Regions from separate parts of the Pseudomonas sp. Leaf127 genome, predicted to be linked through region 1. Evidence: predicted binding sites of a transcription regulator. Region 1 holds the regulator's gene; the other holds the start of a gene.
The links. The regulator LexA, encoded in region 1, represses DNA repair genes until DNA is damaged. The targets are predictions, from matches to a motif close to CTGTNTNNNNANACAG.
Positions count from the first base shown of each region.

Region 2: the regulator LexA is predicted to act here: its motif matches at 12,125-12,140, upstream of recN (DNA repair protein RecN).

Region 1 covers NZ_LMOA01000020.1:541,201-556,268, forward strand. The annotation lists gene fadB (fatty acid oxidation complex subunit alpha FadB) at 1-1,533, shown strand, start outside; gene fadA (acetyl-CoA C-acyltransferase FadA) at 1,538-2,713, shown strand; gene ASF84_RS13135 (DUF1653 domain-containing protein) at 2,818-3,054, shown strand; gene topA (type I DNA topoisomerase) at 3,321-5,933, shown strand; gene ASF84_RS13145 (DUF6586 family protein) at 6,023-6,544, shown strand; gene ASF84_RS13150 (hypothetical protein) at 6,610-6,846, shown strand; gene sulA (SOS-induced cell division inhibitor SulA) at 6,868-7,353, opposite strand; gene lexA (transcriptional repressor LexA) at 7,365-7,973, opposite strand; gene ASF84_RS13165 (TetR/AcrR family transcriptional regulator) at 8,204-8,929, shown strand; gene nagZ (beta-N-acetylhexosaminidase) at 9,017-10,015, shown strand; gene pssA (CDP-diacylglycerol--serine O-phosphatidyltransferase) at 10,016-11,359, opposite strand; gene ASF84_RS13180 (glycerophosphodiester phosphodiesterase) at 11,423-12,568, opposite strand; gene ASF84_RS13185 (GGDEF domain-containing protein) at 12,776-14,092, shown strand; gene ASF84_RS13190 (2-hydroxyacid dehydrogenase) at 14,170-15,068, shown strand, end outside.
Region 2 covers NZ_LMOA01000001.1:28,859-43,926, reverse strand. The annotation lists gene ftsH (ATP-dependent zinc metalloprotease FtsH) at 1-448, opposite strand, end outside; gene rlmE (23S rRNA (uridine(2552)-2'-O)-methyltransferase RlmE) at 641-1,291, opposite strand; gene yhbY (ribosome assembly RNA-binding protein YhbY) at 1,393-1,701, shown strand; gene greA (transcription elongation factor GreA) at 1,813-2,289, opposite strand; gene carB (carbamoyl-phosphate synthase large subunit) at 2,286-5,507, opposite strand; gene carA (glutamine-hydrolyzing carbamoyl-phosphate synthase small subunit) at 5,642-6,778, opposite strand; gene dapB (4-hydroxy-tetrahydrodipicolinate reductase) at 7,027-7,830, opposite strand; gene dnaJ (molecular chaperone DnaJ) at 7,852-8,985, opposite strand; gene dnaK (molecular chaperone DnaK) at 9,311-11,227, opposite strand; gene grpE (nucleotide exchange factor GrpE) at 11,329-11,892, opposite strand; gene recN (DNA repair protein RecN) at 12,164-13,837, shown strand; gene fur (ferric iron uptake transcriptional regulator) at 13,906-14,313, opposite strand; gene ASF84_RS00095 (outer membrane protein assembly factor BamE) at 14,412-14,948, shown strand; gene ASF84_RS00090 (RnfH family protein) at 15,007-15,068, opposite strand, start outside.

The DNA.
Region 1 (15,068 bases):
CACAAAGCCAAGCGCCAGCCCAAGCTCGACAAGCTCAAGCTCAATGCCATCGAACAGATGATGGCCTTCGAGACCGCCAAGGGCTTCGTCGCCGGTCAGGCCGGCCCGAACTACCCGGCCCCGGTCGAAGCCATCAAGACCATCCAGAAGGCCGCCAGCTTCGGGCGCGACAAGGCGCTTGAAGTGGAAGCGGCCGGTTTTGCCAAAATGGCCAAGACCTCGGCGGCGCAGAGCCTGATCGGCCTGTTTCTCAACGACCAGGAGCTCAAGCGCAAGGCCAAGGCCTATGACGCCCAGGCCCGCGAGGTCAAGCAGGCGGCCGTACTCGGTGCCGGCATCATGGGCGGCGGCATTGCCTACCAGTCTGCCGTCAAGGGCACGCCGATCCTGATGAAGGACATCCGCGAAGAAGCCATCCAGCTGGGCCTGAACGAAGCGGCCAAACTGTTGGGCAATCGTGTCGAAAAGGGCCGCCTGACCCCGGCCAAGATGGCCGAGGCGCTCAATACCATTCGCCCGACCCTGTCCTATGGCGATTTCGGCCATGTCGACCTGGTGGTCGAGGCGGTCGTGGAAAACCCCAAGGTCAAGCAGGCCGTCCTGGCCGAAGTCGAGGCGCAGGTGGGTGACAACACCATTCTGGCGTCCAATACCTCGACCATTTCCATCAGCCTGCTGGCCCAGGCCCTCAAGCGCCCGGAAAATTTCGTCGGCATGCACTTCTTCAACCCGGTGCACATGATGCCGCTGGTCGAAGTCATTCGCGGCGAGAAATCCAGCGAAGAGGCCGTGGCCACCACTGTTGCCTACGCCCGCAAGATGGGCAAGAACCCGATCGTGGTCAATGACTGCCCGGGCTTTCTGGTCAACCGCGTGCTATTCCCGTACTTCGGCGGTTTTGCCCGTCTGGTCAGTGCCGGGGTGGATTTCGTGCGCATCGACAAGATCATGGAAAAGTTCGGCTGGCCCATGGGCCCGGCCTACCTGATGGATGTGGTCGGAATCGACACCGGCCACCACGGCCGTGACGTGATGGCCGAAGGCTTCCCGGATCGCATGAAGGACGATCGCCGCTCGGCCATCGATGCCCTCTACGAGGCCAAGCGCCTGGGCCAGAAGAACGGCAAAGGCTTCTATGCCTATGAGACCGACAAGAAGGGCAAGCCGAAAAAGGTCAACGATGCCACCGTGCTCGACGTGCTCAAGCCGGTCATCTATGAGCAGCGCGAGCTGAGCGACGACGACATCATCAACTGGATGATGATCCCGTTGTGCCTGGAAACCGTACGTTGCCTGGAAGACGGCATCGTCGAAACCGCCGCCGAGGCCGACATGGGCCTGATCTACGGCATCGGTTTCCCTCCGTTCCGTGGTGGCGCCCTGCGCTACATCGATTCGATCGGCGTTGCCGAATTCGTGGCCCTCGCCGATCGCTACGCCGAGCTGGGCGCCCTGTATCAACCGACCGCGAAGCTGCGCGAAATGGCCCGTACCGGCCAGAGCTTCTTTGGTCCTGCGTCTGTCAAGGAGTAAACCTATGAGCCTGAATCCGAGAGACGTGGTGATTGTCGACTTCGGTCGCACGCCCATGGGTCGTTCCAAGGGCGGCATGCACCGCAACACCCGCGCCGAAGACATGTCGGCGCACCTGATCAGCAAGCTGCTGGAGCGCAATGCCAAGGTCGACCCGGGCGAAGTCGAAGACGTGATCTGGGGCTGCGTCAACCAGACCCTGGAGCAGGGCTGGAACATTGCGCGCATGGCATCGTTGCTGACCCAGATCCCGCACACGGCTGCCGCGCAGACCGTCAGCCGCCTGTGCGGTTCGTCGATGAGCGCGCTGCACACCGCCGCGCAGGCGATCATGACCGGCAACGGTGATGTGTTCGTGGTCGGTGGCGTCGAGCACATGGGGCATGTGGGCATGATGCACGGCGTGGACCCCAACCCGCACCTGTCGCTGCATGCGGCCAAGGCCTCGGGCATGATGGGCCTGACCGCCGAACTGCTGGGCAAGATGCATGGCATCAGTCGTGAACAGCAGGATGCCTTCGCCCTGCGCTCGCACCAGTTGGCCCACAAGGCCACCGTGGAGGGGCGTTTCAAGGACGAGATCATCCCGATGCAGGGGTATGACGAGGACGGTTTCCTCAAGGTCTTCTCTGAAGACGAGACCATTCGTCCCGACACCACCCTTGAAGGCCTGGCGGCCCTCAAGCCGGCCTTCAATCCCAAGGGCGGTACGGTCACGGCCGGGACCAGTTCGCAGATCACCGACGGTGCCTCGTGCATGATCGTGATGTCAGCCCAGCGTGCCAAGGACCTGGGGCTGGAGCCGCTGGCCGTGATCCGTTCGATGGCCGTGGCCGGTGTGGACCCTGCCATCATGGGCTACGGCCCGGTACCGGCCACCCAGAAGGCCCTCAAGCGTGCCGGCCTGTCGATTGCCGACATCGACTACTTCGAGCTCAATGAAGCCTTCGCTGCGCAGGCGCTGCCGGTACTCAAGGACCTCAAGGTGCTCGACAAGATGAACGAGAAGGTTAACCTGCACGGCGGTGCCATCGCGCTGGGTCACCCGTTCGGTTGTTCCGGGGCGCGGATCTCGGGCACCTTGCTCAATGTCATGAAGCAGCGTGAAGGTCGCCTGGGGGTGGCCACCATGTGTATCGGGCTGGGGCAGGGTATCTCGACTGTCTTCGAGCGCGTCTGATTCTGCGCATGTGAGACCAGCCGGGGCCTTGTGCCCCGGCTTTTGTATTTTTCAGATACGGTTTTTCAAGGGCAGGTTCTGCCCGACTCAAGAGGATTCTGTTGATGCAGTTGCAGCCCGGTCTATATCGTCACTACAAGGGGCCCGAGTACCGGGTTTTCAGCGTCGCGCGTCATTCCGAGACCGAGGAGTACGTGGTGTTCTACCAGGCGTTGTACGGTGATTACGGCATGTGGGTCAGGCCCCTGGACATGTTTCAGGAGACCGTCGAGGTTGACGGCGAGCCTGTGCCGCGCTTTGCTTTGGTCCAGGCCGAAGAAAGTCTTTTTTCCAGGCCGTGAGTCAAAACCGCCCATCAGGCGGTCTGAAAAATCGCTGCGGCATGACAAGCGCTGTTGCAAAACTGTGAGGCAGGTGGCTGCAGTGCCTGCTTTCATGGGGGCAAAGCGCGAGCCAGAGCGTGTTTTATGCATGAGGTGATCGACCCGGCGACGGTTTTGCTGCACAGTCCCGTGCTTGACCTCACTCTGTAGCCACTATATATAGCGGTGCCTTTAGCAGGCTCGCGTCTGTCTTTCATTTATCGTATTCAGGAATTTACTGATCCATGGGCAAATCGCTGGTCATCGTGGAATCCCCGGCTAAGGCCAAGACCATCAACAAGTATTTGGGCAACCAGTACGTGGTGAAGTCGAGTATCGGCCATATCCGTGACCTGCCCACCAGCGGTTCGGCCAGTGCCAGCAAAGAGCCTGCCGCCAAGCGCGGCAAGGCTGCGGCCGGTGATGCGCCGGTCCTGACGCCCAAGGAGAAGGCTCGCCGTCAACTGGTGGCGCGCATGGGTGTCGATCCGGATCAGGGCTGGAAAGCCCAGTACGAGATCCTGCCGGGCAAGGAAAAGGTCATCGAAGAGCTGCGCAAGCTGGCCAAGGATGCCGACACCATCTACCTGGCGACGGACTTGGACCGCGAAGGGGAGGCCATTGCCTGGCACCTGCGCGAAGCCATCGGTGGCGAAGACGAGCGCTTCAAGCGTGTGGTGTTCAACGAGATCACCAAGAAAGCCATCCAGGAAGCCTTCTCCCAGCCGGGCGAGCTGGACATCGACCGGGTCAACGCCCAGCAGGCGCGTCGCTTCCTTGATCGGGTGGTGGGCTACATGGTCTCGCCGCTGCTCTGGCAGAAAGTCGCTCGTGGCCTGTCGGCCGGTCGCGTGCAATCGGTGGCGGTGAAGCTGGTGGTCGAGCGCGAGCGTGAGATTCGTGCGTTCAACCCCGAAGAGTACTGGGAAGTGCACGCCAACCTGGGCACGGCCAAGGGCGCCCAGGTGCGCTTCGAAGTCGCCCGGCACAAGGGCGAGGCCTTCAAGCCGCTCAACGAGGCCCAGGCCACCGCCGCTCTGCAGACGCTCAAGGCGTCCAGCTACAGCATCATCAAGCGCGAAGACAAGCCTACCAGCAGCAAGCCGTCGGCGCCGTTCATCACCTCGACCCTGCAGCAGGCGGCGAGCAATCGCCTCGGCTTTGGCGTGAAGAAGACCATGATGATGGCCCAGCGCCTGTACGAGGCCGGCTACATCACCTATATGCGTACCGACTCGACCAACCTGTCGGCCGATGCCCTGGAGATGGCGCGCAGTTTCATCGAGAGCGAATTCGGCAAGAAGTACCTGCCCGAAGCGCCCAACCTCTACAGCAGCAAGGAAGGCGCCCAGGAGGCGCACGAGGCGATCCGTCCTTCGGACGTCAATACGCACCCAAGCAAGCTGACAGGCATGGAGCGCGACGCCGAGCGCCTCTATGAGCTGATCTGGCGCCAGTTCGTGGCCTGCCAGATGCCACCGGCACAGTACCTGTCGACCACCGTCAGTGTCAGTGCCAGTGACTATGAGCTGCGTGCCAAGGGCCGCATCCTCAAGTTCGACGGCTACACCAAGGTGCTGCCTCAGATCGCCAAGCCAGGCGATGACAGCGTGCTGCCGGACATGGGCGAGGGCGAGGCGCTTGAGCTGCTGGCACTGGAGCCCAGCCAGCATTTCACCAAGCCACCGGCCCGCTTCTCCGAGGCCAGTCTGGTCAAGGAGATGGAAAAGCGCGGTATCGGCCGTCCGTCGACCTATGCTGCGATCATTTCCACGATCCAGGACCGTGGTTACGTCGCACTGCATAACCGTCGGTTCTATTCCGAGAAAATGGGCGATATCGTCACCGAGCGCCTGGCCGAGAGTTTCTCCAACCTGATGGACTACGGTTTCACCGCCGGCATGGAAGAAAACCTCGACGACGTGGCCCAGGGCGAGCGTGACTGGAAAAACGTGCTGGACGAGTTCTATGGCGATTTTCGCAAGAAGCTCGAAGTGGCCGAGGCGGCCGAAGGCGGCATGCGCGCCAACCAGCCGGTGATGACCGACATCCCGTGCAAGACCTGTGGCCGGCCGATGCAGATTCGTACCGCCTCCACTGGCGTGTTCCTCGGCTGCTCGGGCTACAGCCTGCCGCCCAAGGAGCGCTGCAAGGCGACCATCAACCTCACCCCCGGCGACGAGATTGCCGAAGACGACGAGGGTGAGTCCGAATCGCGGGTCCTGCGCGGCAAGCATCGCTGCCCGATCTGCAGCACGGCGATGGATGCCTACCTGCTCGACGAGAAGCACAAGCTGCACATCTGCGGTAACAACCCTGATTGCACCGGCTACGAGATCGAAGAAGGCACCTATCGCATCAAGGGCTATGAAGGTCCGAGCCTGGAATGCGACAAGTGCGGCAGCGAGATGCAGCTCAAGACCGGCCGTTTCGGCAAGTTCTTCGGCTGCACCAATGCCGAATGCAAGAACACCCGCAAGCTGCTCAAGAGCGGTGAGGCGGCACCGCCCAAGATGGACCCGGTCAAGATGCCGGAGCTCAAGTGCGAGAAGGTCGACGACACCTACATCCTGCGTGACGGGGCTTCAGGGTTGTTCCTGGCCGCCAGCCAGTTCCCGAAAAACCGTGAAACCCGCGCACCTCTGGTGATCGAGTTGCTGCCGCACCGTGAAGAGATTGATCCCAAGTATCACTTCCTGTGCGACGCACCGGCCAAAGACACTGAAGGCCGTCCGGCGGTGGTGCGTTACAGCCGCAAGACCAAGGAGCAATATGTGCAGACCGAAGTGGAAGGCAAGCCGACCGGCTGGCGTGCGTTCTACGACGGCAAGGCGTGGAAGGTCGAAGACAAGCGCTGATAGGGTCAGCCCTTGCCGGGTAATCCCGGCAAGGGTGCCTGGCCTCCGGCCTACGCCCGTTCCATTTGTGACTCAGGGGAGTTAGCCGCATGGCTCAAGAGCGTTATACCCGTACCAACCAGAAGATCTACTTCGCAGGCCTGGCCCTGGAAGCGTTGGGCAAGGCCGAGCAGGGCCAGGCCATCAACGCCCAGGCGCAGGTTCAGGCAGGTCGTGAAGCGGTGTTGTTTCATCTGTACGGTGCCCTGCTGGGCCTGTGCCATGAAATCGCCGGTTACTACCGCCTGCCGCAAGCCAATGCGCCACGTGCCGAGCAGTTGCTGACCCCGCAGGTCATCGAGAGTGTGGCCATTCCGGAGCTGGGCGAGTTGATCGAGCTGGCGCAGAACTCGCACACCTGGGTGGCCCGGTTGCTGGCCGCCTATGGCGCGTTGTTCGAGCCACCGCGTGAAGTCGTCAAGCCCAAGGGGGATGTCACCCAGCCGATGATCGTGGCGGTGAACCTGGACCGCGAGCCTGAGCCGGAGCTGGACCGTGAGGAGCTTGAAAGCTGGCGGCAATCGCTCAAAGCACTGGCGGTACGCTTTCGCGAAGGCCTGAACGAGTTCTGAAACCTGTGATGTATGCGACCGTGCGGACTGTTACACTGTCCGCCTTTCGCGGAGTATTTGTACTGATGCCTACTTCTTTTCTTGAAATTGTCGAACTTCCTGACGGTCGTATCGAGCTGCGTCGTGCTGATGACGAGGGTTCGCTGGTGACGCTGAATTTCTCCGAGGACGCCAAGGTCTTCCTGCAGGGTCAGCATGTAGAAGTCGCCAAGGCCATGTTGAGCGTAGGCGTGCAGATGGCCGGGCGTCTGGCAGAAGGCGTGACGGAGAAGGAAGAAGACGGGCCTCGCGTGCTGCACTGAGCCCCGTCGACTTTCCTGAAATCAGCCCAGGCGGATGTTCAGGCTTTGCGCATCGCCGATGCGTGCGGCAGCCATCAATTGCTGGCGTGCTGCAGGGCTGAGGGGATTGAACCAGCTCACCACCGTGTGGCTGCGGCCCAGGCGCAGGACTTCACGAGCCAGTTGCAGGGCGTTCTGATTGCCGCTGGGCTGTAGCAGCAGGATCCGCTCCCGATTCAGGCCTGCCTCACGCAGCCAGTTCTGGGTCAGGCTTGGCGGCGGCGCAACCAGGGTCAGCCAGCGTGCGTTCGGTCCCAGGCTCAACTCTCTCAGCATGGGCGCCAGCAGGCTCAGGCAGTTCCCGGCGGCACCACGCAACGACACTTCACTGAATACGTCCGGAGCGGGCTCTTGTAGCGCTGGCTGCAAGGTCGCGGCCAAAGGCACATCCATGGACACAGGCATGGGCTGGGCCAGGAATGCCTCGAACAGGTGGAGTTGGGTATTGGGTACCGAATGGAACTGCATAGTGTTCTCCCTTAGCGACGAATCACGCCAACGCTCAACCCTTCGATGACCAGCTCCTGCTCCTTGAGGTCGATTTCGATCGGGGCGAAATCGGGATTCTCGGCAATCAGCCAGACCTTGTTGCCTTCGCGCTTGAAGCGTTTGACCGTCACTTCATCGCCGATACGGGCAACGACGATCTGGCCGTTACGGGCTTCACGCGTGGTGTGGACGGCCAGCAGGTCGCCGTCGAGAATGCCGACGTTCTTCATGCTCATGCCATGCACGCGCAGCAGGTAGTTGGCGCTGGGGTGGAAGAAGGCCGGGTTGATGTTGCACGACTCCTCGATATGCTGCTGGGCGAGGATCGGTGCGCCGGCAGCGACGCGGCCGATGACCGGCAGGCTGCTGTCGTCGGCGCGCGCTTCGAAGCCCGGGATGCGAATGCCCCGCGAAGCACCGGGGGTCATCTCGATGGCACCTTTGCGGGCCAGGGCCTTGAGGTGTTCTTCAGCGGCATTGGGTGACTTGAAACCCAGCTTCTGGGCAATCTCGGCACGGGTGGGCGGGTAGCCATTGTCTTCGAGACACTGCTTGATGAAGCCCAGGATTTCGGCCTGGCGTGGCGTCAGTTTGATCATGATGGGCGCTCTGGATTTTTGTACAGTGACTGGGATTATATACAGTGAAGGCGTCTTGGCAATCGCGCCGTTTATTTTTTCGCCAGACGGACGTCTATATAGAGCAGCTGAATGCGCTTGTCAGACCGGCTTGAATACGTGACTGTTCGGCCACAAAATGAACCGCTGACTTGACAACCTGCCTGCCTGAAACGTATGTTTCAAACGATTGTTTTGTCAGGCAGAGAGTCATGGCCCAGTCGGAAACCGTTGAACGTATTCTTGATGCTGCCGAACAGTTATTCGCCGAGCGGGGGTTCGCCGAGACTTCGCTGCGGCTGATTACCAGCAAGGCCTCGGTCAACCTGGCGGCCGTGAATTATCATTTTGGCTCCAAGAAAGCCCTGATCCAGGCGGTGTTCTCGCGGTTCCTCGGGCCGTTCTGCGCCAGCCTGGACCGTGAGCTGGAGCGCCGCCAGACCCGTCCCGAACACCAGCCGGACCTCGAAGAACTGCTAGGCATTCTCGTCGAACAAGCCATGGCGGTGCAGCCGCGCAGTGGCAACGACCTGTCGATCTTCATGCGCCTGCTGGGCCTGGCCTTCAGCCAGAGCCAGGGTCACCTGCGCCGTTACATGGAAGACACCTATGGCAAGGTGTTTCGTCGTTACATGGTGCTGGTCAATGAGGCTGCGCCGTCCATACCGCCCATCGAACTGTTCTGGCGCGTGCACTTCATGCTCGGGGCAGCCGCCTTCAGCATGTCCGGTATCAAGGCACTGCGGGCAATTGCTGAAAACGATTTCGGCGTGCACGCCTCGATCGAGCAGGTCATGCGCCTGATGGTGCCGTTCCTGGCCGCTGGCATGCGCGCCGACAGCGGGTTGACCGACGCGACGATGATTACCGCCCAGCCACGCCCGCGCACCAAGACCGCCGGTGTACCCAACGGTACGGCAGGCATTGCCAAAGCCTGAGCGCCTGCATTGCACCAGGCGGCCGGATCAAGCACCATGCGGCCCTGATCCAAGGCAATGGTGTGAAGGTTTCCTATGAGTTCTGGCCTGCAAGGCTCCTTGATGGTCGATGTCGAAGGCCTCTGGCTGACAGCTGAAGACCGCAGTTTCCTGCGCCACCCGCAAGTGGGTGGCCTGATTATCTTTGCACGCAATATCGAACACCCGCGCCAGGTGCGCGAGCTGTGTGCCGCGATTCGTGCCATTCGTCCCGACCTGCTGCTGGCTGTCGACCAGGAAGGCGGGCGCGTGCAGCGTCTGCGCCAGGGGTTCACCCGCCTGCCGGCCATGCGCTCGATTGCCGAGCGCCCCGAGGCGCAGGCGCTGGCCCGTCATTGTGGCTGGCTGATGGCCGCCGAGGTGCTGGCGGTGGGGCTGGACCTTAGTTTCGCGCCGGTGCTGGACCTGGACCACCAGCGCAGTGCCGTGGTCGGCACCCGTGCCTTCGAAGGCGACCCGGAACGCGCAGCACAACTGGCCGGCGCCTTTATCCAGGGCATGAACGAGGCCGGCATGGCCGCCACCGGCAAGCACTTTCCGGGTCATGGCTGGGCCGAGGCCGACTCGCATGTGGCCATCCCCACCGACGAGCGCAGCCTGGACAGTCTCCGCGCACAGGACCTGGTGCCTTTCGCCCGCCTGAGCCGGCAACTGGCCGCCGTGATGCCTGCCCACGTTATTTACCCGCAGGTCGACGCTCAACCGGCCGGCTTTTCCCGGCGCTGGCTGCAAGACATCCTGCGCGGCGAGCTGCAGTTTGACGGGGTGATCTTCAGTGACGATCTGTCGATGGCCGGCGCCCATGTGGCCGGCGATGCCGCCAGCCGCATCGAAGCGGCGCTGAGCGCCGGTTGCGACATGGGGCTGGTGTGCAATGACCGCGCTGCGGCCGAACTGGCCCTGAGTGCGGCGCAACGCCTGAACGTCACGCCGTCGCCGCGCCTGGCGCGCATGCACGGCCAGGCCCATGCCGCCAGCGAGTACCGCCAGCACCCGCGCTGGCTGCAAGCCGTGCAGGCCTTGCGGGCCGCGCAACTGGTCGACTGATCAGAGAATCCGGTAGAGCAAGCGCTCGATACGGACCCGGCTGACCCTGCGCAGGAATTTGTGCACGCCTTCGGGGTAGTCGGCCAGGGTCTGCAGCTCTTCGAAATGGCCGACGCGCCGGGTGTGCTGCATCAGGTGGGCAACTTCCTCGGCCCGTGGCTGGCGCCATTGACCTTGCGGGTCATCGATCAGCAGGGCGTTTTCCAGGTCCAGGTTGAAGGCCCGCGGGTTGAGGTTGTTGCCGGTCAGCAGCGTGTAGCGCTCGTCAATCCAGATGCCCTTGAGGTGAAAGGTGTTGTCGCCGTCTTTCCACAGGTGCACGTTCAGGCGCTGGCGGGCGATCGCTGCCTGATGCTTGCGGGTGAAGCGGCGCAGGCTGATCTCGTACAGGTAGGGCAGGGCCGAGATGACCTTGAACGGTTCCTGGGGCGGGATGAAGAAGTCGTTGGCGGTCTTGTCGCCAATGATGATGTCGACCTTGACCCCACGCTTGAGCGCCCGATTGACTTCCCGCGTCACGGCCACCGGCAGGTTGAAATACGGGGTGCAGATCGTCAACTGGCTTTCACTGCTGGCGATCAGGTCGCAGATCGTGCGGTTCAGGGCATTGCGTGGCCCGACCCCCAGCAGTGGCGTGATGCGCAGCTCACCATTGTCAGTGATGCCGGTCGAGGTGTCGTAGGCGGCGCGCTTGAGCTGACCACGAAACGCCCGGATCTCGCCTCGCAGGCTGCGCGAGGTCGGGGGTTGTGGCAGGTCGAGGCGATGCACCGCCGGTGATGCAATGATCTCGCGCTGCACCAGGTCGACAAAACTGTCGGCCAGTGCGGCACTGTGGATCAGGTGATAGCGGTCCAGACGGTACTTGTCCTGCTTGTGCAGGTAGACATTGTTGATGCTGGCGCCGGTGTACAGCACGTTGTCGTCGATCACGCTGCCCTTGAGGTGCAGCACGCCGAACAGCTCGCGGGTCTGCACCGGCACGCCGTAGACCGGCACTTCCTGCTCGTATTCCAGGTGCTGGGCCTGGTACCAGGCGCTGTTGCCCGGCTGGCGGCCGGCGCCGATCAGCCCGCGCTGGGCCCGGAACCAGTCGACCAGCACGCGGATGTCCAGGTGCGGACGCGCCTGTTTGGCCGCGTACAACGCGTCGAGGATTTCCTGCCCGGCTTCGTCCTGTTGCAGGTACAGGGCGATGATGTAGATGCGCCGGGTGGCCGAGGCAATCTGTTCCAGCAGGCACCGACGGTAGTCGGCGGCGCTGGGAATCAGGGTGATTGCCTGTTCTGACAAGGCAAAACCGCGCAGCGCGGCCAGGGTCGAGCGTCTGAAGGGGGACTGCATAAGCCTCTCATGGGGTTTGCGCAACAGCCTGCGAGCTTACACCAGAAACAGGCTGTGATGCCCTCAGTAACCGTGCCGCTTGAGCAGCGCGTCGCTGTCCTCTTTGGCCGGTCGCTCGTAATAGCGCAGCAGCTCGGCCGGGCGGTTGGTGAAGAAGCCGTCGACGCCGGCCGCGCTGATGGCCTTGAAGTCTGCGGCAGCGTCCACCGTGTAGGGGTGGATGATCAGGCCGCGGTCGTGGGTCAGGCGGTTCATCCACGGCTTGACCAGGTCCATGTAGCTTTGCTCGCCACCCTCGGCCAGGCGGGACGAGGGGCCGGTGCCCAAGGCGCCGTTGTCCCGGGCCCAGTCGACCCAGGCCTGGAAGTCGGCTTCGGATTTGACCTCCTGGGCAGCGTAGTAGCTGGCCCGGTCCTTGAACCCCGAGTCCTTGAACGCCACCTCGGACTTGCCCGGGATCGACCCCGGGCCGATCCACAGCAGCAAGACCTTGGGCACCTGGGGCATGGCCTTGTGCAGCAGTTGCAGGCTGTTCTTGTCGAAGGTCTGCAGCACCACCCGGCCCGGTCGTTGCGCGACATTGACGTGTCCGGCAGAGGCTGCCGGACGTTCGCCGAGCCAGCCGCGTTTGGCCAGAGCCTTTTGCAGGTCGGCCTCGATGCCCGGAAACTGACCGGGCGCCTTGGTCTCGATGTACAGCCCGGGCTTGTTGGCACCGCCCTCGGCAATGTCGATGACCTCATCGAGGGTCAGAATCTTCAACCCTTTGAAGGCGGCACGCGCGCGGTCCGGGTGAGCCTTGTTGAACCAGCTGCCGGCATCAAGCTGTTTGAGTTCGGCCAGGGTGAAGCGGTTGACGGGCTCATCGGCACGCGCCGGAAACACTTCGGCGACATTGGTGGTACGGCGCAGGTTATCGTCATGCAGCGCGATCAGGACGCCATCCTGGCTGCGCTGCAAGTCCAGCTCCAGGTAATCGGCGCCCAGCTCGCGGGCCAGGACATAGGCCGGCACGGTTTCTTCAGGCGCATCGTACGAGGCCCCCCGGTGCGCGATGACCGCCGGCCACGGGATGCCGGCCTTTTCGCTCAAGGCCTTGCCGGCAGGCTCGCTGGCCAGGGCGGTGCCCGTGCTCAGCACCAGGCCGATCAAGGCCTGGGCAAGCCACTGTCTGGTCGTGGAGAAACGGGGCAATACAACATCCTGCATGTTCAGATTCCTTGCGATGATGAAAAAGGCGCCACGCGCCGTCTGTCGCCTGCCGCCGCCTGACAGCGGTGTCCGGCATGCAGTAATGGCCGCAAGCCTTCAATGCAGGCACTATTGAGCGCGCAAGCAGGCAGTCTAGCTGGCAGTTCAGTCTGTGTGGTCAATGAGTCCAGCGTATGAATGTCCCCAATTTCCCAGGCAGGTCTCATGGAAAACACCACTCACCGGGCCCTCGAAGGTTTCGTCGATATGCTCATGGACGCGATCTGCGTGGTGGACACAGAGGGACACTATGTCTATGTCAACGCCGCGTGTGAGCGGATCTTCGGTTATACCCCACAGGAATTGATCGGCACCCAGATGATCCGTCTGGTCCACCCGGACGACCGGGCGCGCACGCAGGCAGCGGCGCAGGAAATCATGCAGGGACAGCCCAAGCTGCATTTCGAGAACCGTTACCTGCACAAGAACGGTCAGGTGGTGCACATCATGTGGTCGGCCCGCTGGTCGGAGGTGGATCACCTGCGCATTGCCGTAGCTCGCGATATCACTGAGTTCAAGCGCGCCGAGCACCTGCGCCTGAGCCTGTTGCAGATTTCCGAGGCGGCCAATGGCTGTGATGAGCTGCCGGACCTGTACCGACGTATCCATGAAGTACTTGATGAGCTGCTGCCGGCGCGCAACCTGTCGATTGTCCTTTGCGGTCAGCCGCCGGATCACGTGACGTTTGCCTACCACGTCGACGACGAGGCCGACCCGGCCACTGTCCAGGCCCTGGCCCTTGAGGTGATGCGCAGCGGCCAGTCCTTGGTGTTTGCTCCCGACCACGCCACTGCCTGGCCGCAGGCCCTGCGTGAGCGTCTCGACCCGCACGCGCCACCCTGGCTTGCGGTGCCATTGCAGTCCACAAGCGGCATCATCGGTGCCTTGATGATCAAGGGCACTTCCGAGAGCCCGGCCTACACCGCCCAGGATCAATCGGTGCTGCAGTTCGTGTGCAGTCAGGTGGCGGCGGCCATCGAGCGCAAGCAGTTGCACGAACGCTTGCAGTCGATGGCCCGTTACGACCAGCTCACCGGGCTGGCCAATCGCATGCTGCTGCAGGAGCGCCTGCAAGAAGCGATCGAGTCTGCCCAGCGCCACGGCGATCAACTGGCGGTGCTGTACCTGGACCTGGACAAGTTCAAGCAGGTCAACGACACCCTTGGCCACGCGGCTGGCGACGCCTTGCTGCAAGAGGTGGCGCGACGGCTCAAGGCCTGTGTGCGCAACAGCGACACTGTGGCGCGTATCGGCGGCGACGAGTTTGTGGTGTTGCTCGAGCGGATGCAGGCCGACACTGACGCGGCGCGTGTCACGCAATTGATCCACAGTGCCTTGCAGGTACCGATGCAACTGGAAGGGTGGCCCTGGAGCATTGGCGCCAGCATCGGCATTGCCCGTTATCCGCAGGATGCCACTGACCTGGCGCAACTGTTCCGCCATGCCGACCAGGCCATGTATCGCGCCAAGCGTCAGGGCTGATCGGTCAGAGGAGGGCTGCACAAAGCTTCGACTCGGGTTACTGTCGGCACCTTTGAACAGGCTGTGGACGCATTCCCATGACAACGACGGTGCTGGTGCTGGTCGAAAACCTCAACGCATACCTGCCGATTCTGGAAGACAGCGGCTTTCGTTTGCTGCGCGCGCCCACCGCCGCGCTGCGCGCCGAGGCCATTGCCCGGCACGCCGATGAGATCACAGCGGTGGTCACCCGCGGACCGCTGGGTTTCTTTGCCGAAGAAATGGATGCCTTGCCCGGCCTGCGCATCATCTGCGTCAGTGGCGCAGGCTATGAAAAAGTCGATGTGCCGGCGGCCGAAGCGCGCGGTATCCAGGTTACCAACGGCGCCGGCGTCAACGCCCCGACCGTGGCGGACCATGCGCTGGCATTGCTGCTGGCGCTGGTGCGCGACATCCCGCAGGCCGATGCCTCGGTGCGCCGCAGCGAGTGGCGCAAGGCAATGTGCCCGTCGCTGGCCGGTAAACGCCTGGGCATCGTCGGCCTGGGCGCGGTGGGCCTGGCGATTGCCCGCCGTGCCGCCGCGTTCGATATCCACATTGGCTACCACAACCGCCGTGCGCGCCAGGACACCAAGTACAGCTGGTACGCCTCGGTGCTCGAACTGGCCCAGGCGTCGGATTTCCTGCTGCTGGCCACGCCAGGCGGTGCCGACACCCGGCACCTGGTCGACACCTCGGTGCTCGAAGCCCTGGGTGCGCAGGGGTATCTGGTGAACATCGCCCGCGCCAGCGTGGTCGACACCGCCGCCTTGCTCGATGCCCTGCAAGCGCGGCGCATCGCCGGCGCGGCGCTGGACGTGTTCGACGACGAGCCGAATGTGCCTGACGCCCTCAAGCGGCTCGACAACGTGGTCCTGACCCCGCATGTCGCCGGCTTGTCGCCCGAGGCCTCGCATGACTCGGTGCGCCTGGTGGCCGACAACCTGCTGGCCTTCTT
Region 2 (15,068 bases), on a different contig from region 1:
TGACCTGGTCTTCGGACAGCAGGCGCGCCTTGCTCTTGCCAAAGCTCATGGGCCCGCCCTTGCCGCCGGCACCGCCCTGCATCTGGCGCATGAAGAACATGAACACCGCGATGATCACCAGGATCGGGAAGCTGGCGACCAGCAACTGGGTCCAGATACTCTGCTGCTCGGGCTGCTTGCCCTCGACCACGACGTTGTTGTCGACCAGGTCGCCAATCAGGCCGTTGTCCTGGATTGCCGGACGGATGGTCTTGAAGGTGTCGCCGTCACTGCGCTTGCCGGTGATGACGTAGCCGTCCACGGAGACCTTCTCGACCTTGCCGTCCTTCACCTGCTGGATGAATTCGGAATAGTTGAGGGTCTGCGGTTCGTTCGGGCTGGAGAAGTTGTTCATCACCGTCACCAGGACAGCCGCGATGATCAACCACAAGATCAAATTCTTTGCCATATCGTTCAATTAGCTACCCTCTGAAGCAAGCTCCACGCCGCAAGCGTGCCTCGCATGATAATCACCGCCCTAACTTACTACAGAACCCACAGCTGTGGCAGGCGCCGTCTGTAACCCTTTGTGAAACTTTAGCTACGCGATGTTCGTTCAGGCGGCACTTTCATGCCATTTGAAAAAAGCTATCGCCAGACCTCAAAAACGCTCGATGCTGGCCGAGCCTTCAATGCCACGGAAACCACGGGCCAGCAAATACTGCTCGCGAGACCTGTCGCGTGACGACAGCGGCTTGCGCATCTGCACCTTGTCGAACAGGCGGCGAACGTCCTTGTGATAGACGTCGAAGCCTTCGCCCTGGAAGATCTTGATCAGAAAATCCCCGCCTGGTCGCAAGATACGACCTGCCAGGTCCAGTGCCAGTTCGCAGAGAAACATGGCGCGCGGCATGTCGACCGCACTCAATCCACTCATATTGGGGGCCATATCGGAAATCACAAGGTCTACCTGTGTATTACCGACCGCCTCGAGGATTTGCGTCAGCACGGCGTCTTCGGTGAAGTCGCCCTGAATGAAGGTGACATCACCGATGGCGTCCATCTCCAGAATGTCCGAGGCAATCAGCCGGCCCTGCCCGCCGATCAGCCGGCTGGTCACCTGCGACCAGCCGCCGGGCGCGGCGCCCAGGTCGACCACGGTCATGCCCGGACGGATGATCTTGTCCTTCTCCTGGATTTCCAGAAGCTTGTAGCTGGCGCGCGAACGGTAGCCGTCCTTTTGCGCCATCTTCACGTATTTGTCGTCGAAATGTTCTTTCAGCCAATTCTGGCTGGACTTGGAAGGCTTCACTGGGCACCTCGAAAATAAACGGGTCACGATTAATAGGGCGGTCCCCGACTCGCTCGGGTAAACTGGCCGCCGTTTTTACCAGACCAGACGCAGGGGTCATTATGCCGCTCACTCAAGAGCAGAAGAAACAGTACAAATCCATTGGCCACCATCTGAAACCGGTTTTGATCGTGGCAGACAACGGATTGACCGAAGGTGTGCTCGCCGAACTGGAGCGCGCACTGAGCGATCACGAACTGATCAAGGTCAAGGTCAACGTTCTGGACCGCGAAAGCCGTCTGCAAGCCATTGCCGGCCTGTGCAAGACAGGGTCTGCGGAACTGGTGCAGGTCATCGGCAAGATGGCACTGATCTACCGCAAGAACCCCAAGGTCAACAAGAACCTGTCAAACGTTCATCGCGCCAGCTGACACCGCTTCAAGCAGGCTGCGTTCGTAGCCTGGCCCTTAAAAGCAGGCCGCCCACCCGGAATATCCGGGCGGGCGGCCAAAGCTCATTCAGCAGCAGGTTGGCAAGTCGCCTCAGATGTGGCGAACCTCGACAATCTCGTACTCGATCACGCCCTTGGGTGTCGTCACCGCCACCACATCACCTTCCTGCTTGGCAATCAGCGCACGGGCGATAGGCGAGCCTACCGAAATCTTGCCCAGCTTGATGTCCGCTTCGTCCTCGCCAACGATCTGGTAGGTCACGCTTTCGTCGGTATCGACATTGGCGATTTCCACGGTCGTGCCGAAAATCACCTTGCCGGTGTGCTCGATGGTGGTGACGTCGATCACCACGGCATTCTGCATGCGGCCCTCGATGTCGCGGATCCGCGCCTCGACCATGCCCTGCTGCTCGCGGGCGGCATGGTATTCGGCGTTTTCCTTGAGGTCACCCAGCTCGCGCGCAGTCCCGATGTCCTGGCTGAGCTTGGGGCGGACCACCTTGGTCAGGTGGGCGTGTTCTTCTTCCAGGGCGCGAGCGCCCTGGACGGTCATGGGGTATTTAATCATCCTTTCAATCCTGCATGCAGGTCCTGCAGGCGGCGTACGGTCTTCTCGGGACCGAACTTGAGCGCCTCACAGACGGCTTCGCCGGCCGCAATGGTGGTCGTGCAGTAGATCTTGTGCTGCAACGCATTGCGACGAATGGAGTAGGAGTCAGCAATCGACTGACGGCCTTCGGTGGTGTTGATGATCAGCGTGACTTCGTCATTCTTGATCATGTCGACAACGTGCGGACGACCTTCGGTCACCTTGTTGACGCGACGGACCTTGAGACCCGCGGCTTCGATCAGCTTGGCCGTGCCGGCGGTGGCCACCACTTCGAAGCCCAGGCTGATCAGGTCACGGGCAACGCCGGCCACCAGGGGCTTGTCGTCGTCACGCACGCTGATGAACGCAGTGCCGCTGGTCGGCAGGGTTTCGCTGGCGCCCATCTGGGCCTTGGCGAACGCTTCGCCGAAGGTGTCGCCGACGCCCATCACTTCACCGGTGGACTTCATCTCAGGGCCGAGGATCGGGTCGACGCCCGGGAACTTGGCGAACGGGAACACCGCTTCCTTGACGCTGTAGAAGTTAGGAATGATTTCCTTGGTGAAACCCAGCTCCTTGAGGGTCTTGCCAGCCATGACACGGGCGGCAATCATCGCCAGGGAGACACCGATGCACTTGGACACGAACGGCACGGTACGCGAGGCGCGCGGGTTGACTTCGATGACGTAGATATCGTCGCCTTGCAGCGCCAGCTGTACGTTCATCAGGCCGACCACACCCAGCTCCAAGGCCATCTTGCGCACTTGCTCGCGCATTTCGTCCTGGATGTGAGCCGGCAGCGAGTACGGCGGCAGCGAGCACGCCGAGTCGCCGGAGTGAACGCCGGCCTGCTCGATATGCTGCATGATCGCGCCGATGACCACATCGGTGCCGTCGCAGACAGCATCCACGTCCATTTCGATGGCGCAGTTGAGGAAGTGGTCCAGCAGCACCGGGCTGTCGTTGGACACTTGCACCGCTTCGCGCAGGTAACGCTTGAGCTCGTCTTCCTGATAGACGATTTCCATCGCCCGGCCACCCAGGACATAGGACGGGCGCACGACCAGCGGGTAGCCGATCTTGGCAGCGGCACGAATCGCTTCGTCTTCGCTACGCACGGTGGCGTTTGGCGGCTGACGCAGGTTCAGGCGCTCGACCATCTGCTGGAAGCGCTCGCGGTCTTCGGCACGGTCGATGGCGTCGGGGCTGGTGCCGATGATCGGCACGCCGGCCGCTTCCAGGGCGCGAGCCAGTTTCAGCGGGGTCTGCCCGCCGTACTGGACGATGACGCCCTTGGGCTTCTCGACCCGTACGATTTCCAGTACGTCTTCCAGGGTCACCGGCTCGAAGTACAGGCGATCGGAGGTGTCGTAGTCCGTGGAGACGGTTTCCGGGTTGCAGTTGACCATGATCGTTTCATAGCCGTCTTCACGCAGCGCCAGGGCCGCATGCACACAGCAGTAGTCGAACTCGATACCCTGGCCAATGCGGTTGGGACCGCCACCCAGAATCATGATCTTGTCGCGGGTCGACGGGTTGGCCTCGCACTCTTCCTCGTACGTGGAGTACATGTAGGCGGTGTCGGTGGCGAACTCGGCGGCACAGGTGTCGACGCGCTTGTAGACCGGCAGCACGTCCAGCTTGTGACGGTGCGTGCGCAGGTTCTTCTCGGTCACACCCAGCAGCTTGGCCAGGCGCGCATCGGAGAAGCCCTTGCGCTTGAGGCGCAGCATCAGGTCGCGGTCGATGCTCGACAGCCCCAGGGTCTTGACCTTCTCTTCGTCCTTGACCAGGTCTTCGATCTGCACCAGGAACCACGGGTCGATCATGTTCATGGCGAAGATTTCTTCGACGGTCATGCCGGCACGGAAGGCATCGGCCACGTACCAGATACGCTCGGCACCCGGCACGGTCAGCTCGCGCTTGAGGGTGCTCATGCTTTCCGGGTGGCTCAGGTCCACTTTCGGGTCCAGGCCGCACACGCCCACTTCCAGGCCACGCAGGGCCTTTTGCAGGGATTCCTGGAAGGTCCGGCCGATGGCCATGACTTCACCGACCGACTTCATCTGGGTGGTCAGGCGGGCGTCAGCCTTGGCGAACTTCTCGAAGGCGAAACGCGGCAGCTTGGTCACGACGTAGTCGATGGCCGGCTCGAAGGACGCCGGGGTCTTGCCGCCGGTGATGTCGTTCTGCAGTTCGTCGAGGGTGTAGCCGACCGCCAGCTTGGCCGCGACCTTGGCGATCGGGAAGCCGGTGGCCTTGGAGGCCAGTGCCGAAGAGCGCGAGACACGCGGGTTCATCTCGATCACGACCATGCGGCCAGTGTTCGGGCAGATACCGAACTGCACGTTGGAACCGCCGGTCTCGACGCCGATCTCGCGCAGCACCGCCAGGGAGGCGTTACGCAGGATCTGGTATTCCTTGTCGGTCAGGGTCTGGGCCGGCGCGACGGTGATCGAGTCACCGGTGTGCACGCCCATCGGGTCGAAGTTCTCGATGGAGCAGACGATGATGCAGTTGTCCTTTTTGTCGCGGACCACTTCCATCTCGTACTCTTTCCAGCCGATCAGCGACTCGTCGATCAGCAGCTCCTTGGTCGGCGACAGGTCCAGACCACGGGCACAGATTTCTTCGAACTCTTCACGGTTGTAAGCGATACCGCCACCGGTGCCGCCCATGGTGAAGGACGGACGAATGATGCACGGGAAGCCCAGCTTTTCGAGGACCGTGAAGGCCTCTTCCATGCTGTGGGCGATACCGGAACGCGGGCAGGCCAGGCCGATGGACTTCATGGCCTTGTCGAAGCGCGAGCGGTCTTCGGCCTTGTCGATGGTGTCAGCGTTGGCACCGATCATTTCCACGCCGAACTTTTCCAGGATGCCTTCGCGCTCCAGATCCAGGGCGCAGTTCAGGGCGGTCTGGCCACCCATGGTCGGCAGTACGGCGTCAGGACGCTCTTTCTCGATGATCTTGGCAACGGTCTGCCACTTGATCGGCTCGATGTAGGTGGCGTCGGCCATGGCCGGGTCGGTCATGATGGTGGCCGGGTTGGAGTTCACCAGGATGACGCGGTAACCCTCTTCGCGCAGGGCCTTGCAGGCCTGGGCGCCGGAGTAGTCGAATTCACAGGCCTGGCCGATCACGATGGGGCCGGCGCCGAGAATCAGGATACTTTTAATGTCTGTACGTTTTGGCATGGGTTGTCACTCAACTCCGCAATTCAGTCGGCAAGCCGTCTTGAATATTCATGGCGATGCCGGGTGGCAGCGACCGGACCGATAAGGTCCGGGGCCACCCGGGCACCTGCTTGTTTCATTTTCAAGGCAACCGGTCAGCGGCGCTTGGCCATGGCATCGATGAAGCGATCGAACAAAGGCGCTACATCGTTTGGACCCGGGCTGGCTTCAGGGTGACCCTGGAAGCTGAACGCGCTCTTGTCGGTGCGCTCGATACCTTGCAGGGTGCCGTCGAACAGCGACTTGTGGATGGCGCGGACGTTGCCTGGCAGGGTGGCCTCGTCGACCGCAAAACCGTGGTTCTGGCTGGTGATCATGACCACGCCGCTGTCCAGGTCCTGCACCGGGTGGTTGGCACCGTGGTGGCCGTGACCCATCTTGACAGTCTTGGCACCGGAGGCCAGGGCCAGCAACTGGTGACCCAGGCAGATGCCGAACACCGGAATGTCGGTTTCCAGCACATCCTTGATCGCCTGGATGGCGTAGTCGCAAGGCTCCGGGTCACCCGGGCCGTTGGACAGAAACACGCCGTCCGGGCTGAGTGCCAGCACATCGCTGGCCGGGGTCTGTGCCGGCACCACGGTCACGCGGCAGCCGCGCTCGACCAGCATGCGCAGGATGTTGACCTTGACGCCGTAGTCGAAGGCGACGACATGGTAAGGCAGGTCGGCGGCCGCAATTTCCGGATGGCTGTCGGTTTTCAGTTCCCAGACACTGGAACGCCACTCATAGCGCTCTTTGGTGCTGACCACTTTGGCCAGGTCCATGCCCTTGAGGCCCGGAAAGCCGCGTGCCGCTTCGATGGCCGCTTCGTCGCTGATGTTGTCACCGGCCAGGATGCAGCCGTTCTGGGCGCCCTTTTCACGCAGGATGCGGGTCAGGCGACGGGTGTCGATGCCGGCGATGGCCACGACGTTGTTGGCCTTCAGGTAGTCCTGCAAAGACATCTTGCTGCGCCAGTTGCTGGCCACCAGCGGCAGGTCGCGAATGACCAGGCCGGCTGACCAGACGCGGTCGGACTCGGCGTCTTCCGGGGTGATGCCGGTGTTGCCAATGTGCGGGTAAGTCAGGGTGACGATTTGCTGGGCATAGGAAGGATCGGTAAGGATTTCCTGATAGCCGGTCATTGCGGTGTTGAACACCACCTCACCAACAGTCTGACCGTCGGCTCCAATGGCTTCACCGCGAAAAATGCTGCCATCAGCAAGGGCGAGTATGGCTGGCTTAGTCAAGAAGACCTCCCGTAAATAAAGCCTGAAAGGGCGATCGCAGGTTGTAAAAAAGCGGAATGACGTTTTGATACGTCACCCCGCTTTCTTATGGATTCATCTGCGCGCTTTTAGTGGACACACTAAAGCTGTAGCTTACAGAAAAGGCCTGTTTTGGTCTACTGCAAATGCAGCCAGTCTGGACACGCAATTTCTGTTGCTGATCGCCAAGGTCGTGAAAATTCAGGATTTTCGCCGACCTCGACCGTTAATCAGCGCAGTTCCAGCACATCCTGCATGTCATACAAACCTGGCGCCTTGCCGTCCAGCCACAGCGCTGCACGCACGGCACCGCGTGCAAAGGTCATGCGGCTCGACGCCTTGTGGGTGATTTCGACGCGCTCGCCATCGGCGGCGAACAGCACGGTATGGTCACCCACGATGTCGCCGGCGCGGGTCGTGGCAAAGCCGATGGTCTGCCGCTCGCGCGCACCGGTCTGGCCCTCACGCCCATAGACGGCGACTTTTTCCAGGTCACGACCCAGCGCATTGGCCACCACTTCACCCATGCGCAAGGCCGTGCCCGAAGGCGCGTCGACCTTGTGCCGGTGGTGCGCTTCGCTGATCTCGATATCGACCTCGTCACCCAGCACCCGCGCGGCCGTGTCGAGCAGCTTCAGGCACAGGTTCACGCCAACGCTGTAGTTGGCCGCGAAGACGACCGGAATCTCCTTGGCCGCCTCGGCCAGGCGCAGCTTTTCTTCGGCCGTGAACCCGGTGGTGCCGATCACGATGGCCTTGCCCGCCTTGCGGCAGAACGCCAGGTTCTTCAGCGTCACCGAAGGATGGGTGAAGTCGATCAACACATCGAACTCTTCGGCCACCCGGGCCAGGTCACCCGACAAGGGCACGCCGATGCGGCCCTGCCCTGCCAGTTCGCCGGCATCGGCGCCCACCAGCGTGCTGTCGGGACGGTCGATGGCGGCGGTCAGCCCGGCGCCCGGCGCCTGGCCGACCGCTTCGATCAGAATCTTGCCCATGCGCCCGGCGGCGCCTGTCACAGCAATACGTCGCATACCCTGCTCCTGTGGATAACCTTACAAATCGCCGAAGAAACGCTTCACACCCTCGAACCAGCCACTGGCCTTGGGAGAGTGCGACTGGTCACCTTCGAGCGACTCACGGAATTCCTCGAGCAGTTCGCGCTGACGCTTGCCCAGGTTCACCGGCGTCTCGACCGCCACACGGCACATCAGGTCGCCAGGGCCGCCACCGCGTACCGGCGCCACGCCCTTGCCACGCAGGCGGAACTGCTTGCCGGTCTGGGTGCCTTCGGGGATCTTCAACTTGACGCGACCGTCCAGGGTCGGCACTTCCAGCTCGCCGCCCAGCGCCGCATCGGTAAAGCTGATCGGCACTTCGCAGAACAGGTGCTTGCCGTCGCGCTGGAAGATCGGGTGCTCGCGCACATTGATGACCACGTACAGGTCGCCGCTCGGACCGCTGTGCGGGCCGGCCTCGCCTTCGCCCGACAGGCGGATGCGATCGCCGGTGTCGACACCGGGCGGCACCTTGACCGACAGGGTCTTGTATTCCTCGACCCGGCCTTCGCCATTGCAGGATTCGCACGGATCGGAAATGATCTTGCCGTTGCCATGGCAGCGCGGGCAGGTCTGCTGCACCGAGAAGAAGCCCTGCTGCATGCGCACCTGACCGATACCACCACAGGTCGGGCAGGTGATCGGCGACGAGCCTTTCTTGGCACCGCTGCCGTCGCACGGCTTGCAGTTGACCAGCGTCGGCACGCGGATATTCACGGTCGTGCCGCGCACCGCTTCTTCAAGGTTCAGCTCCAGCGTGTAGCGCAGGTCGCTGCCGCGCTGCGGACCACCACGACCACCGCCGCCACGTCCACCACCGAAGAAGTCACTGAACACGTCACCGAAAATATCGGAGAAGTTCGCACCGCCCGCACCGAAGCCGCCACCGCCGCCACCCATGCTCGGGTCGACACCGGCATGGCCATACTGGTCGTAGGCCGCACGCTTGCTGGCATCGGACAGCACTTCGTAGGCCTCGTTGGCCTCCTTGAACAGCTCTTCCGAGGTCTTGTCATCCGGGTTACGGTCCGGGTGATGCTTCATCGCCAGGCGGCGATAGGCTTTTTTCAGCTCCGCCTCACCGGCGCCGCGCTCGACCCCCAACACTTCGTAATAGTCACGCTTAGCCATATATTCTTCCGCACTCTTGAGGACGTCCGGCCTGACTCTCCTGAGCCTGGCCTGACTCGTTGAGCCCAATAAAGGCCCGGACCCAACTCACGTCAATTCAACGATCCTGGTCTTCGTTCAACGGCCACCGATGGCCGAGAAAGCGGCAGAACAAGCCTTGATGCAGGAGCATCGCAGCCTTGCCGCAAGGTGCCTGCCGCCGTGCGGCAACCACCGGAAATTTCGTCTGCTCCAGACACGCCAACGCGGGAGCAAGCTCCCGCGCGGCGACATCCTACCAGCGACCGCAACACAGCGGTCAACCGGCTTGCAAGTGAGCCTGCGCTTACTTGTTATCCTTGACTTCTTCGAACTCGGCGTCGACGACGTCGTCAGGCTTGGCTGCGCCTTCGGCCGGCTTGGCAGCGGCCTCAGGGCTTTCAGCCTGCTCGGCGTACATTTTCTGCGCGATGGGTGCGGAAACCTTCGACAGTTCTTCGACCTTGGCTTCGATCAGCGCCTTGTCGTCGCCCTTGACAGCAGCTTCCAGCGCAACCAGTGCAGCCTCGACAGCGGTCTTCTCTTCAGCGGTGACCTTGTCGCCAGCGTCAGAGATCATCTTGCGAGTCGAGTGCACCAGGGCATCGCCCTGGTTACGGGCAGAGGCCAGCTCTTCGAACTTGCGATCTTCTTCGGCGTTGACTTCGGCGTCACGCACCATCTGCTGGATTTCTTCCTCGGACAGACCGGAGTTGGCCTTGATCACGATGGACTGCTGCTTGCCGGTGGCCTTGTCCTTGGCGCCGACGTGCAGGATGCCGTTGGCGTCGATGTCGAAGGTCACTTCGATTTGCGGCACACCGCGTGGTGCTGGCGGAATCTCGGCCAGGTCGAACTTGCCCAGGGACTTGTTCTGGCCAGCCTGCTTGCGCTCACCTTGCAGCACGTGAATGGTCACGGCGTTCTGGTTATCGTCGGCGGTGGAGAAAACCTGCGATTTCTTGGTCGGAATCGTGGTGTTCTTCTCGATCAGCGCGGTCATCACGCCACCCATGGTTTCGATACCCAGGGTCAGCGGGCTGACGTCCAGCAGCAGGACGTCCTTGACGTCACCGGCCAGTACCGCACCCTGGATGGCAGCACCCATGGCCACGGCTTCGTCAGGGTTGACGTCCTTGCGCGCTTCCTTGCCGAAGAAATCGGTCACCAGCTTCTGCACCAGCGGCATGCGGGTCTGACCGCCGACCAGGATCACGTCGTTGATCGCGCCAATGTCGATACCGGCATCTTTCAGGGCAACGCGGCATGGCTCGATGGTGCGCTGCACCAGGTCTTCGACCAGCGATTCGAGCTTCGAACGCGAGATCTTCACGTTCAAGTGCTTCGGACCGGTTGCATCTGCAGTGATGTACGGCAGGTTGACGTCGGTCTGCAGGCTGGAGGACAGCTCGATCTTGGCTTTTTCAGCGGCTTCTTTCAGGCGCTGCATTGCCAGCGGATCACCCTTGAGGTTGATGCCGCTTTCTTTCTTGAATTCGTCGACGAGGTAGTCGATCAGACGGATGTCAAAGTCTTCACCGCCCAGGAACGTGTCACCGTTGGTGGCCAGTACTTCGAACTGGTGCTCGCCGTCGACTTCGGCAATTTCGATCACCGACACGTCGAAGGTACCGCCACCCAGGTCATAAACGATCACGGTGTGATCGCCCTTGGCCTTGTCCATGCCGTAGGCCAGCGCAGCCGCAGTCGGCTCGTTGATGATGCGCTTGACGTCCAGACCGGCAATACGACCGGCGTCCTTGGTGGCCTGACGCTGGCTGTCGTTGAAGTAGGCCGGTACGGTGATGACCGCTTCGGTCACAGGCTCGCCGAGGTAGTCTTCGGCGGTCTTCTTCATTTTCTTCAGGATTTCAGCGGAAATCTGAGGAGGCGCCATCTTCTGGCCATTGACCTCGACCCAGGCATCACCGTTGTCAGCCTTGGAAATCTTGTAAGGCACCATCTGGATGTCTTTCTGAACGACTTCTTCGTCGAAGCGACGGCCGATCAGACGCTTTACCGCGTACAGGGTGTTGTGCGGGTTGGTGACCGCCTGGCGCTTGGCCGACTGGCCAACCAGGATTTCGCCGTCGTTGGCGTAGGCCACGATCGAAGGCGTGGTGCGGGTGCCTTCGGCGTTTTCGATCACCTTGACATTACCGCCTTCCAGAATCGAAACGCAGGAGTTGGTGGTCCCCAGGTCGATACCGATAATTCTGCCCATCTTTACTCTCCCGAAACTTTTGTAGGGTTGCCGCAACCGGGTTCACAGATTGCGGTAGCACTTGAACGCTTGACCTTTAAATGGGGCCTGGTCGGCCGATTTCAAGCCTGCTCGTCAATCGACGGTTTGGCAGGCGAAGGGGCCTTGCTGACCACGACCATTGCCGGGCGCAGCAGGCGACCATTGAGCTGGTAGCCCTTCTGAAACACTTTGAGCACCGTGTTGGGCTCGACGTTGGCACTTTCTTCCATGGCCATGGCCTGGTGCTGATCAGCATTGAAGGGCTGGCCGTGTGGATCGACCGCCTCCAGCTGATAGCGCTTGAGCGTGTCCTGAAACATCTTGAGCGTCAGCTCGATGCCTTCGCGCATCGGACGGATGCTTTGATCGTCCGGGCTGGACAGGTCCAGACCACGCTCCAGGCTGTCGATGATCGGCAACAGATCACCGGCAAATTTCTCCAGCGCAAACTTGTGCGCCTTTTCTACATCCTGCTCGGCACGGCGGCGGACATTCTGCAGATCCGCAGCCACACGCAGAGATTGGTCCTGCGCGGCAGCCAGCTGCTCTTCGAGCACCTGCACGCGCACTGCCAGGTCTTCACCTGTCGCCGATTGCGCAGCCTGATCCTGAGCCTGCGTATCCAGATTCTGTTCGTCAGCCATAGAGCTCTCCTTTCAAAAACGTCCGCGAACCCAACTCGCGCTTCTGCCCCCCTATATGGGAACGGAATTTACGGCTTCAAGGGCCCGGCCTACAGGAAGTTGCCAATTGTGATGAAAAATTGCGCCATAAAACCCAGACGAGCGTCTCAAGCCGGCGACAGGAACGACTAAGGCCGTACGTCGACCGATGAAATCGAACTAAAGGCAGGCATTGTCAGAGCGGAATCAAACACTGTATAAATAACCAGAAGAACTGTCTCGGAGCCACTTCATGCTGGTCCATCTTTCCGTACACAATTACGCCATCGTTGAGCACCTCGATCTTGAACTCGATCGCGGCATGAGCGTTATCACGGGCGAAACCGGTGCCGGCAAGTCGATCATGCTCGACGCCCTGGGCCTGACCCTGGGTGACCGGGCCGACAGTGGCGTGGTCCGCCCGGGCGCCGACAAGGCCGATATCCTGGCCACCTTCGACCTGGCTGACATTCCCGAAGCACAAGCCTGGCTGGCCGAGCGCGACCTCGACAACCAGGGCCCGTGCATCCTGCGCCGGGTCATCACCGCCGAAGGCCGCTCGCGCGCCTACATCAACGGCACGCCCTGCCCGCAAGGCGACCTCAAGGCGCTGGGCGAGCTGATGATCGACATTCACAGTCAGCACGAGCACCAGTCGCTGCTCAAGGCCGAGACCCACCGGCGCCTGCTTGACGAATACGCCGGCGCCACCGACCTCGCCCGCCAGGTGCACCTGGCTTCGCAACGCTGGCGCCAGACCCGCCAGGAGCTGGAACGCCTGTCCAACTCCGGCGACGAACAACGCGCCCGCCACCAGTTGCTCAGCTACCAGCTCGAAGAACTCGAAAGCCTGAGCCTGGGCGAAAACGAACTGGAGAACCTCGAGCAGGACCACAAGGCCCTGACCAACGCCGAAAGCCTGCTGGGCATCTGCCGCCAGGTGATCGAGCAGTGCAGCGAAAGCGACTCGGGCAACGTCCTGCACGCCCTGACCAACAGCCTCAACCGCCTGTCGGGGGTCAGCAATGCTTCGACCGCCCTCCACGAGGCCACCGAACTGCTGTCCAGTGCCCAGATCCAGGTCGAAGAGGCCATGGGCGAGCTCAACCGCTTTCTCGATCATTTCGATGCCGACCCGGCCCGCCTGCAACAGATCGAAGAACGCCTCGACGCGATCTACAGCCTGGCGCGCAAGCACCGCATCCAGCCCAACGAAGTGGCCACGCTGCACCAGAAGCTGCTGGACGAGATTGAAACGCTCAATGCCAATGACGAGTCCATCGAGCGCCTGCAGAACGAGCTGGCGTCCTTTGCCCGGCATTATCAGGAAAAGGCCCGGGAACTGAGCGACCTTCGCCACCGCTCGGCGGGCGAACTGGCCCACGCCGTCGAACAGGAAATCCATCGCCTGGGCATGCCGGGTGGACGCTTCAGCATCGAACTCAAGCCTCATGCCGGCGGCGAACTGCTGCCCTATGGCCTGGAGCAGGTCGAACTGCTGGTCAGTGCCAACCCCGGACAACCGCTCAAGCCGCTGGCCAAGGTGGCCTCCGGTGGCGAGCTGTCGCGCATCAGCCTGGCCATCCAGGTGATCACCGCCCAGACCTCGCGCATCCCGACCCTGGTGTTCGACGAAGTCGACGTCGGCATTGGCGGCCCGACCGCTGAAATCGTCGGCCAGTTGCTGCGCCGGCTGGGTGATCGCGGCCAGGTCATGACCGTGACCCACCTGCCGCAAGTGGCCGCACAAGGCCATCAGCACCTGTTCGTGCACAAGGTCCGCGACAACAACGCCACGCGCACAGCCGTGTCGAAACTGGGCAAGACCGAACGCATCGAAGAAGTCGCCCGCATGCTGGGCGGCATCGACCTGACCAAGGAATCGCTGGCTCACGCCAAGAAGATGATCGTCACCTCGAAAAACTGAGGCACACAAAAAAGCCCCTTGGCGACCGGAGTCGCCAAGGGGCTTTTTTCATGCACGCAATAAAAGACTCAGTCTTTCTTGCTGCGCACGTAGAGCACCAGATTGTGATCGACCAGCTCGAAGCCATGCCGCTCGACAATGGCCTTTTGCAGCGATTCGATTTCCTGGTCGAAGAACTCGATGACTTCGCCAGAATCCACGTTGACCATATGGTCGTGGTGGCCGCCGTCAGCCAGTTCGAAGACCGCATGACCGCCGTCGAAATTGTGGCGCACGACGAGACCTGCCGCCTCGAACTGAGTCAGGACACGGTAAACCGTGGCCAGGCCGACGTCCTCGCTGGCGTCCATCAGTGCCTTGTAGACATCCTCGGCGCTCATGTGACGCTGCTCGGCAGAATCGAGCATCTGGAGGATCTTGACCCGTGGAAGGGTCACCTTGAGTCCTGCTTTACGTAGTTCGCTATTTTCAACCATGGTCAGCTTTCTCGCAGACGCTGCTTCGCAGCTTCTCTTAATGCAGGTATGATCGGAGTTTACGTTGTCCCAGCCAAGATAGTGGAAGTCGCCCACCGATGCAAAACACCAAGCTCTTGCTAACCAGTTTCACACTCGTGGGACTGCTCGCACTCGCCGGTTGTTCGTTCCCCGGGGTTTATAAAATCGACATCCAACAGGGAAATGTCGTCACGCAAGACATGATAGACCAGTTGCGCCCGGGAATGACCCGACGGCAAGTACGGTTTATCATGGGTAACCCTCTGCTGACCGACACGTTCCACACCGATCGCTGGGATTACCTGTACAGCATGCAGCCCGGTGGCGGCGAGCGTCAGCAGGAACGTGTCAGCCTGATCTTCAACAGCAACGATCAACTGGTCAGCCTCTCAGGCGACTTCATGCCCGGCGTCAGCCGCGATGAAGCCATCCTGGGCCAGGGCAGCAACACCACCACCGAGCCTGCCACGGCACCGATCGAGCATCAGCCGCAGCCCAAGCCGGAAGAACCTCCGCGCCCAGGTTCGCTGCTTGACCAGATCCAGAAAGACGTCGACAGCGTCGAAACCATACCGACCCCCGTCCAGGAACCCCTGGAAACGTCGCCACGGTAACGCCGCCATAAAAAAAGCCCGGTTCGCCGGGCTTTTTTGTGCCTGTCATTTGTAAAGCTTATGAAGGGCGCGCCTTTTTCAGCACCCGTGCCGTTTTGGCAGCACGCAAACGCCGGATCT